DNA from 2 places in the Sinorhizobium sp. genome. Region 2 is predicted to be linked to the other one. Evidence: predicted binding sites of a transcription regulator. Region 2 holds the regulator's gene; the other holds the start of a gene.
The links. Region 2 encodes LexA, which represses DNA repair genes until DNA is damaged. Its sites were predicted from a motif close to TGTTCNNNNTGTGTTCNG; they were not measured.
Positions count from the first base shown of each region.

Region 1 (4,279 bases), 1.3 Mb from region 2:
CCAGCTAGTAATCCACCCGCATGAAGTAAAGCCCGTCCGGCGGGGCGACCGGGCCGCACGCCTTGCGGTCGCGTGCTTCGAGTGCGGTCTGCAGGTCATCCGGCGTCCATTTGCCCTCGCCCACGAGCTTCAGGGAGCCCGCGAAGGAACGGATCTGGTTGTGGAGAAAGCTTTGTGCCGTGGCGCGGATTTCGATGAGCTCGCCCGCACGGGTCACGTCCAGCCGGTCGAGCGTGCGCAAGGGGCTCGTCGCCTGGCAGTGGGCCGAGCGGAAGGTGGTGAAATCGTGATGGCCGACGAGGCGCTGCGCCGCCTCGTGCATGGCGTCGTGATCGAGCGGCTTCGGCACCCACCAGGCGCGCCGCGCCTCCAGCGCCAGTGGCGACCGGCGGGAAACGATCCGATAGAGATAATGCCGGCGGATTGCAGAGAAACGCGCATCGAAATCGCCGGGGGCTTCCGCGACATCGAGGATCGAGACCCGTTCGCCGGCGAGCGCCAGATGCGCGTTGAGGGCGTTTTGCAGCGTGTACGACTTCCACTCGCGCGTGAGATCGAGATGCGCCACCTGCCCCCTGGCATGAACGCCGGAATCGGTGCGCCCGGCGCCGCGGATCGAGACCGTCTCGCGGGTGAGCGACAGGACCGCCTTCTCGATGGCGCCCTGGATCGAGGGACCGTTGTCCTGCCTCTGCCAGCCGACATAATCGGAACCGTCATATTCGACGGTCAGGCGATAGCGGGGCATCAGGCGATCCTCGCGCCGGCAGCGATGGGCGTGCCGCGCAGGAAATCGGCCGAGGCGAGCGCCTTGCCGCCCGCACGCTGCAATCTCGTCATCCGCACCGCGCCTTTTCCGCAGGCGATGCTGAGAGTATTATCAAGCACTTCTCCGGGAGCACCTTTCCCTTCCGACATCTCGGAGCCAAGCACCTTGACGCGTTCGTGGCGGCCGGCAATGTCGAGTTCGAACCAGGCGCCGGGAAAAGGCGAGAGGCCGCGGATATGGTTGTGCACGTCGGCCGCCGGCCGGGAGAAATCGATGCGGGTCTCTTCCTTCGAAATCTTGGCGGCATAGGCGACGCCCTCTTGCGCCTGCGGCGCGAGTGGAAGCTCGCCGGCCTCGAGCCTGGCCATGGCCTCCGTCATCAGCACCGCTCCGACCTGCATCAGCCGGTCGTGCAATTCGCCGGCCGTCATCGTCTCGTCGATCGGAACCGACTGCGCGAGAGCGACGGGGCCGGTATCGAGCCCCTTGTCCATTTTCATCACCATCATACCGGTCTCACGGTCGCCGGCCATGACCGCCCGCTGGATCGGCGCCGCCCCCCGCCAGCGCGGCAGGAGCGAGGCATGGCCGTTATAGCAGCCGAAGCGGGTGCCGGAGAGTATTTCCTCCGGCAGCAGCAGCCCGTAGGCAACGACGACCGCCACGTCCGCACCGAAATCCCGGAAGGTCTGACGGTCCGCGGCGTCCTTGAAGTTGACGGGCGCCAACACCGGAATGCCGAGGCGCTCGGCAGCCTGATGCACGGAGGATTTCTTGAGGTCGAGGCCGCGCCGGCCGGCCGGCCGCGGCGGCTGCGTATAGACGGCGGCGATCTCGTGACCCGCCCCGGCGAGCGCCAGGAGCGTCGGTACGGAAAATTCCGGCGTGCCCATGAAGATGATGCGAAGCGGCAAGTGGCGGCCTCCGTCTCTTTCGATTGCCCGTGAGCGGGGCGGCTCCAGCTCGAACGCGGCCGCGACGCTAGATCACAATGTTTCAGGCCGGGTCGACCTAAGACATGAACGGATCAGATCGCCTTTGCGCCGCGCGTCTTGGCCGCCTTGGTGAACCTGCGAATCACCATATCTCGCTTGAGCTTGGAGATGTAATCGATGAACAGGACGCCGTTCAGATGGTCGATCTCGTGCTGCAGGCAGGTGGCGAGCAGGCCCTCGGCCTCGACCGCCTGTTCCTTGCCCTCGCGATCGACATACTCGACCGTGATCGCGGCGGGTCGCTCGACCTCGGCGTAATAGTCGGGGATCGAAAGGCAGCCTTCCTCATAGACCGAACGCTCCTCGGACGAGCGGACGACCTTCGGATTGATGAAGACGAGCGGCTGTTTCTCCTCTCCCTCCTTCGTCACATCCAGAACCAGGAGGCGCTTCGGCACGCCGATCTGTATCGCGGCGAGACCGATGCCCGGCGCGTCGTACATGGTTTCCAGCATATCGTCGGCGAGCCGGCGAATATCGGCGTCAATGGTCTCCACCGGTGTCGACACCTGGCGCAGAACCGGATCGGGAAGAATGATGAGCGGCTTGATCGTCATGTCGATCCCCATAGCCGATCTTTCCCTCGACGCGCAAGAAAATTGCCATTGCCAAACCCGTGGCGCTCCAAGTGGGAACGACCGGCACGCGAAAATGTATGTTCTCGTTTTGATCTGGTTTTCGCACGCGAATCTGTTAGTCTGCGGCCATGGAGCCCATCCCCTTTTCCTTCGATCAGCCGCTGTTCCTCGTCGGCGCCCTGCCCGTCACGGCCGGCCTCCTCGTCACAGCCGCCGCCCTTCTCGTGGTGCTGTTCTCGGCCATTATGGTGCGGCGCGCCCGTTCGGCTCGCGCGATCGACCGCGAAGAGCAAATGTCGGCGCTCATCGCGGCGCAGACGGAGATGCAGGGACGGATCGCCGCCATGACCGAGGTGCTGGGCGCCCGGCAGGCGGAACTGAACCAGTCGCTCAGCCAGCGCATCGACGGAATGACGCATCGCATCGGCGCCTCGATCAGCGAGCAGACGAAGGCGACGCACGAAAATCTGCGGCGGCTCCAGGAGCGGCTCGCGGTGATCGACAACGCGCAGAACAACATCCAGTCGCTCGCCAAGGATATGGCCGGGCTGCAGAGCATCCTCGCCAACAAGCAGACGCGCGGCGCCTTCGGACAGTCGCGCATGGAGGCGATCGTCGCGGACGGCCTGCCGATGGGCGCCTTCGCCTTCCAGGCGACGCTTTCCAACGGCGCGCGGCCGGATTGCACCATCCGCATGCCGAACGGCCAGCCGCCGCTGGTCATCGACGCGAAGTTTCCGCTCGAGGCCTGGAATTCCATGAGGGACGCGGCGAGCGCCGAACGGCGGCAACAGGCCGCGCAGGCCTTCCGCCGCGACATGGAGGTGCATATCCGCGATATCTCCGGCAAATATCTCCTGCCGGGCGAGACCCAGGATATGGCCTTCCTCTTCGTTCCCTCCGAATTGATCTTCGCCGAAATCCATGAGCATTTCGAAGCGATCGTCCAGAAGGCGCACCGCCAGCGGATCGTCATCGTCTCTCCGTCGCTCCTGCTCCTCTCGATCCAGGTCATCCAGGCGATCCTGAAAGACGCCCGCATGCGTGAGCAGGCCCACCTGATCCAGGGCGAAGTCGTACGGCTGATGGAAGACCTCTCGCGTCTCGATGAGCGCGTACGCAAGCTCCAGGGCCATTTCGCCATGACGCAGAAGGATGTCGAGGACATCCTGATCTCCTCGGACAAGCTGACCCGTCGGGGCGCCAAGATCGAGGCGCTCGAGCTGCAGGCCGAGGCCGATCCGAGACACGGCGAAAAGCCGGGCGACGGTAGCGGGCGCCCGATGGACGGGCGCATGGGGCAATTGAAGCTGAGAGTGGTTGACGAGGACTGACGGCGTCGGGCACTCTCCGGCAAATGCGTGTGTCGCCCGAAACCCTGCAGCGGTTTGGAATGACGACAGGCGAAAAACAAAGAAGCCGACGGGACGCCTCCACATGATCACTGTTTTTGGATCCATCAACATGGATCTGATCGCCACCACCGCACGCCTTCCGAAGCCCGGCGAAACTGTTGCCGGAATGGACTTTTCCACTGCGGCGGGCGGCAAGGGCGCAAACCAGGCGCTCGCGGCACGCCGCGCCGGCGCCTCGGTGCGCATGGCAGGTGCCGTCGGCTCCGACGCCTTCGCCGAGGGCGCGCTGGCGCTGCTCAAGGAGGCCGGCACCGATCTCGATCTGACGAAGACCGTCGGCGAGCCGACCGGCACGGCACATATCATCGTCGGCGGCGACGGCGAAAACGTCATCGTTGTGGTCGCCAGCGCCAATGCACGCGTGAGCGAGGACGACGCCGCGAACGCTGTTGCAAGAATGTCTGCTGCCGACACGCTGATGCTCCAGCTCGAAATTCCAGCGGCCTCGGTGGAGAAGGCACTCTCCGAAGCAAAACGGCGCGGCGTCCGATCGATCATCAACATCGCGCCGCTGACGCCGGA
Region 1 is NZ_JCACWC010000003.1:459,768-464,046, reverse strand. It holds gene truA (tRNA pseudouridine(38-40) synthase TruA) at 5-748, opposite strand; gene fmt (methionyl-tRNA formyltransferase) at 748-1,683, opposite strand; gene def (peptide deformylase) at 1,797-2,321, opposite strand; gene AC5J09_RS14250 (DNA recombination protein RmuC) at 2,471-3,676, shown strand; gene AC5J09_RS14245 (ribokinase) at 3,780-4,279, shown strand, end outside.
Region 1: AC5J09_RS14250 (DNA recombination protein RmuC) is a predicted target of LexA. The motif match lies at 2,421-2,438, and genes of this name have one in related genera.

Region 2 (4,279 bases):
ACGGAGCCCCCTCACAAGATATGCCGCACCGTTATTGGATGTCATCTGTCCCACAAGATCATTCGCAAAGCCGCACCCGAAATCCGCTCCTGCAGCGCTCGCGCATCCGACCGAACGCGCAACGATCGTCGCAATCGTGCAGTAGTTCCCCCCGCGAGAATTTCGCCGTCCCGAAACGGAACAGTCGAACAATCATGACAACAACAAGGCGAAATTGCGAACCGGAGGACGAACGGAGGCAAAAAAACGCTCGCTATGGTTTACGAAACGTAAATGAGTCGCTGGACCATGGTCCGATAGAGCGCGCCAAAGGTCCGAAACCCGTTGCCGGGTTTCCCTGCCGATACATATCGCAATAAGCACCCGCGTGGCTCGTCGGCCGCGGGGTGCGGCGGCCTCAGAGCTGGCCGAAGCTTCCCGTCGGTGCAACTCTGAGGCTCCGTCCCCGGTTGGCGTGGTGCCCGTGCTCCGGCCCAAGTCCGAGAGGATCTCGCAATGGACGACAGATACGATTATGGGCCGCCGGAGCGACGGGCGGCAACCGGCCTCCCCCTAGGCATAATGCTCCTGTCGATGTTGGCGATTGCCGTTTATCTGCTTGCCGGAGCGGCGCTCCTGGACGGCAGAAGTCGGGATGTCGCGGCCTACGTCGCCCGGGCAGGCGACGAAAGTCCGACTGCGGCGCCGGACAGCGGACGGCGCCCGTGACGATGGCCCACAACCGTGCCACGGGCGTATGCGGCGCGGCACGCCTCGAATGCAAGCAAATGCTCCGGAGCAAGTTGACGCTGTGATCAAAGCTGCTAAAAAGCCAGCCGTTGGTGAATGGGCAGCAAACCCGGTAGCGATCGCCGGTTTATCGAGAACTCGGAAACGAATTTCACGAAGCTCCGCAATCACCTGGAAGAGTGGCCGAGCGGTTTAAGGCACCGGTCTTGAAAACCGGCGTGCGTGAAAGCGTACCGTGGGTTCGAATCCCACCTCTTCCGCCATTTCGGAGTTGATCCGGGCACGCCGGAATTCCCAGCTTCTCGTCACTGATGGCCGTCTTCCCCAGCCGCAAGGCTCGTGGCTGCCCTGCCCTTCCGACGCTCTGCGTCACCTGCCGGAGCGGAAGAAGCTGCTTGGGACTCCATCGCGAAGGGGCGATATTCGGGTGGGTGAATTGCAGCGTGCCCTACCGGGCGGCAAGGGTGAAGCCGGCAAACGGAATGCACTGGCGCGCGGGGCCGAAAAATCTTATACAATGGGTGACCAGTGGGGTCGTAGCTCAGTTGGGAGAGCGCCGCAATCGCACTGCGGAGGTCGAGGGTTCGACTCCCTTCGACTCCACCATTCCCCTCTTTTGTCCAGCCCGGAGACCCAGGTAACGGATCTTACCTGAGCTAACATCCACCGATGCCGGACGTCAGGTTGCAGAGCCCGGGCGATGCCGCGGCTCGGCTGCGCTTGCCAAAAAAGCTGATTTGAGAGAAAGTTTTAGTCTGACCCGTTCGAGGTCTGGGCAACTCCCGCGAGTGGAGAAAAACATGCCTGTTAAATCTTTGGTGGCAGCCGTAATTTTTTCCCTCTTCGCCCTTTCGGGGTGCGCCAGCACAGGCTCGACCAACACGACCTATACTCAGTGGTACGGGCCCTATCCCGAGCCTGAATTCGACGTTCTTACGCCGGGCGGACTGCGCCTTGCCTATTAGCATGGCATAGGCGAGCGACTGGGCCGGCCGCTGTAAGCCAAACATGCGAGAGCGTATCGCCCCTGCCCCCAGATTCCGAGCGATCGCCATCGCACGCCGCATGAGAAGCGGGCAGGCATTCAGCAGCAAGCGGTATTCACGGAATTTTAGGCACTTGCGGAACACATATGGAACAGATAGTTTCTGTTCTTGATTTGTTTCGCGATTCTGGAGTGACGCCATGCTGACCCGCAAGCAACAGGAATTGCTTCTGTTCATTCATGAACGAATGAAGGAATCCGGGGTTCCGCCGTCCTTCGACGAGATGAAAGATGCCCTGGACCTTGCCTCCAAATCGGGCATCCATCGTCTGATCACCGCACTCGAAGAGCGCGGGTTCATTCGCCGGCTACCGAATCGCGCGCGGGCCCTCGAAGTCATCAAGCTGCCGGAGGCATATGCCGGCGCTTCGCAGGTCCGCCGCGGCTTTTCGCCGAGCGTGATCGAAGGCAGTCTGGGCAAGCCTGCGGCCCCGCCCCCCGCACCGAAACCGGCGCCCCCGGCCGAGATCGCGTCGGTCGCTGTCCCGGTCATGGGCCGCATTGCCGCCGGCGTGCCGATTTCCGCAATCCAGAACAACATGCACGATATTTCCGTACCGGTCGAAATGATCGGCAGCGGCGAGCACTACGCTCTCGAGATCAAGGGTGATTCGATGATCGAGGCCGGCATCCTCGATGGCGATACGGTGATCATCCGGAACGGAAGCACTGCCACCCCCGGGGATATCGTCGTCGCCCTGATCGACGACGAGGAAGCAACTCTGAAGCGTTTCCGTCGCAAGGGCGCCTCTATTGCGCTCGAAGCCGCCAATCCGGCTTACGAGACACGGATATTCGGTCCGGATCGGGTCAAGATCCAAGGCAGGCTTGTCGGCCTCATCCGGCGGTACCACTAGCCTCCCGACGAGGTGTGCAGGCGTTTCTCACGGAAGTACGCAATTTCAACGCGTTAGAAGTGGGGGCATTGCGCCTTGGGGCGCTATGGCCACGCCTCCACAGAACCGAAGCTATATTATACAGAATAAAAAAGACCCTATTCCAAATGTACCCTCTTGCGGATTGCGGGCAATCATTCTAAATCCGCGCCACGATTTGAAAAATCGCAAATCGTAGAGGCCTCGTGGCGGAGTGGTGACGCAGAGGACTGCAAATCCTTGTACCCCGGTTCAATTCCGGGCGAGGCCTCCAAAATTTTCCACAATGATATCAAAGCGATAAGTGGCAAAGAGCTTCGTGTTGTGCGAATGCGGATGTCGCATCTCGTTGCAACTGGATTCCCTTGATTTTCAACGGCTTCCCGGCACACTCGGCAAATCCGTGCAACATCGTTCTACAAGACCGGCGGGTCATTTTTCTTTGCCTTGCGCTTGGTCGGCTTTCGTTTGGAAACCGCCCGGCCGATGGCACGGCCGTGATCAGGCCGGCGCAGCTCGGCTATCTGATCGAAGGCATCGACTGGCGACTGGCGAATGCCGCAAAAAAACCTGGCGTCGACGTCGGCCGGATGAGCAAAACCGCTGGCACGGCGGGAGCGAATATGATTCCATGCCGTCATGACCGATGCGGCCGATCAGCTTGCCGACGACCTCACCAGTGCGCACGCGATGATCCTCGCAAAACGCGCGGCACGACGTGGGGCGGAAGCCGTTGCCGCTCGGGCTCAGGCGGTGAACTCGCACTCGGATGCACTGATTGCCCGGCTCCGGCTCGAGATCGAGAAGCTGAAGCGCGACATCCATGGCAGCCGCTCGGAGCGCAAGGCCAGGCTTCTCGAACAGATGGAGTTGCAGCTCGAGGAGTTGGAGGCTAACGCCGGTCAAGACGAAGAGATCAAGCTGCCTGACCTGCGGCCCTGTGAGACGGTGATTGGAAGTTAAAGGGAAACACGGTGCGGACCCAAAAAGAGATTAAAGCTGACCTGCTTGCGGCGCTAAACTCCGTCGGCGACGAAAGACTGGCGCTCTTGGGCTTCGAACGACGAGAGGGTTCGTTTACCTACATGCGAATCCTGGAGGAAGCCGAGCAGGACATCGTTTTCGCAGCGGATTGCTTCCCCACGTATCAGCCGGACGAAGAAATGCACCTTCACCCGGCCATGCGGCTTGGCATGAGATCTGTAACCAAGGCGACGCTAGAACTGGTGGCGGGCAACAAATCTCTTTTGGCGGATGCGCCAGAAATCATCGTGAGCCAGCCAATTGAGTTCACTGCACCAAAGGAGCAACACGTCAGATGGTTTGCAAGCGGCAGTGATCAAATGAAGGCGCGTATTCGTGAGATTGTTGCCTTTATTGAACGATGGCCAGCCCCATTTCTTGATGAGATCCGAACTCCACATGACTTGATCAAGATTTACGAACGGGGCGATGAGCGAATGCTCAAGCAACGGCATTGGTACCTGTTTTTGGCCGCAGCGCAGATGGTCTCCCATGGGAACCGCGCCGACGCACTCTCCGTCTTGGAAAATAATCTTCGCGCCCCAGGCTTGAGGAAACGCTACGCCGTCGCCTTCGAGACCTTATCCAAAGGCCATCCACTCAGATC
Region 2 is NZ_JCACWC010000003.1:1,715,097-1,719,375, forward strand. It holds gene AC5J09_RS20255 (septal ring lytic transglycosylase RlpA family protein) at 1-45, opposite strand, end outside; gene AC5J09_RS20260 (hypothetical protein) at 496-708, shown strand; tRNA gene AC5J09_RS20265 (tRNA-Ser) at 903-992, shown strand; tRNA gene AC5J09_RS20270 (tRNA-Ala) at 1,260-1,335, shown strand; gene AC5J09_RS20275 (hypothetical protein) at 1,530-1,694, shown strand; gene lexA (transcriptional repressor LexA) at 1,915-2,631, shown strand; tRNA gene AC5J09_RS20285 (tRNA-Cys) at 2,850-2,923, shown strand; gene AC5J09_RS20290 (hypothetical protein) at 3,066-3,290, opposite strand; partial or broken gene AC5J09_RS20295 (transposase domain-containing protein) at 3,289-3,561, shown strand; gene AC5J09_RS20300 (hypothetical protein) at 3,624-4,279, shown strand, end outside.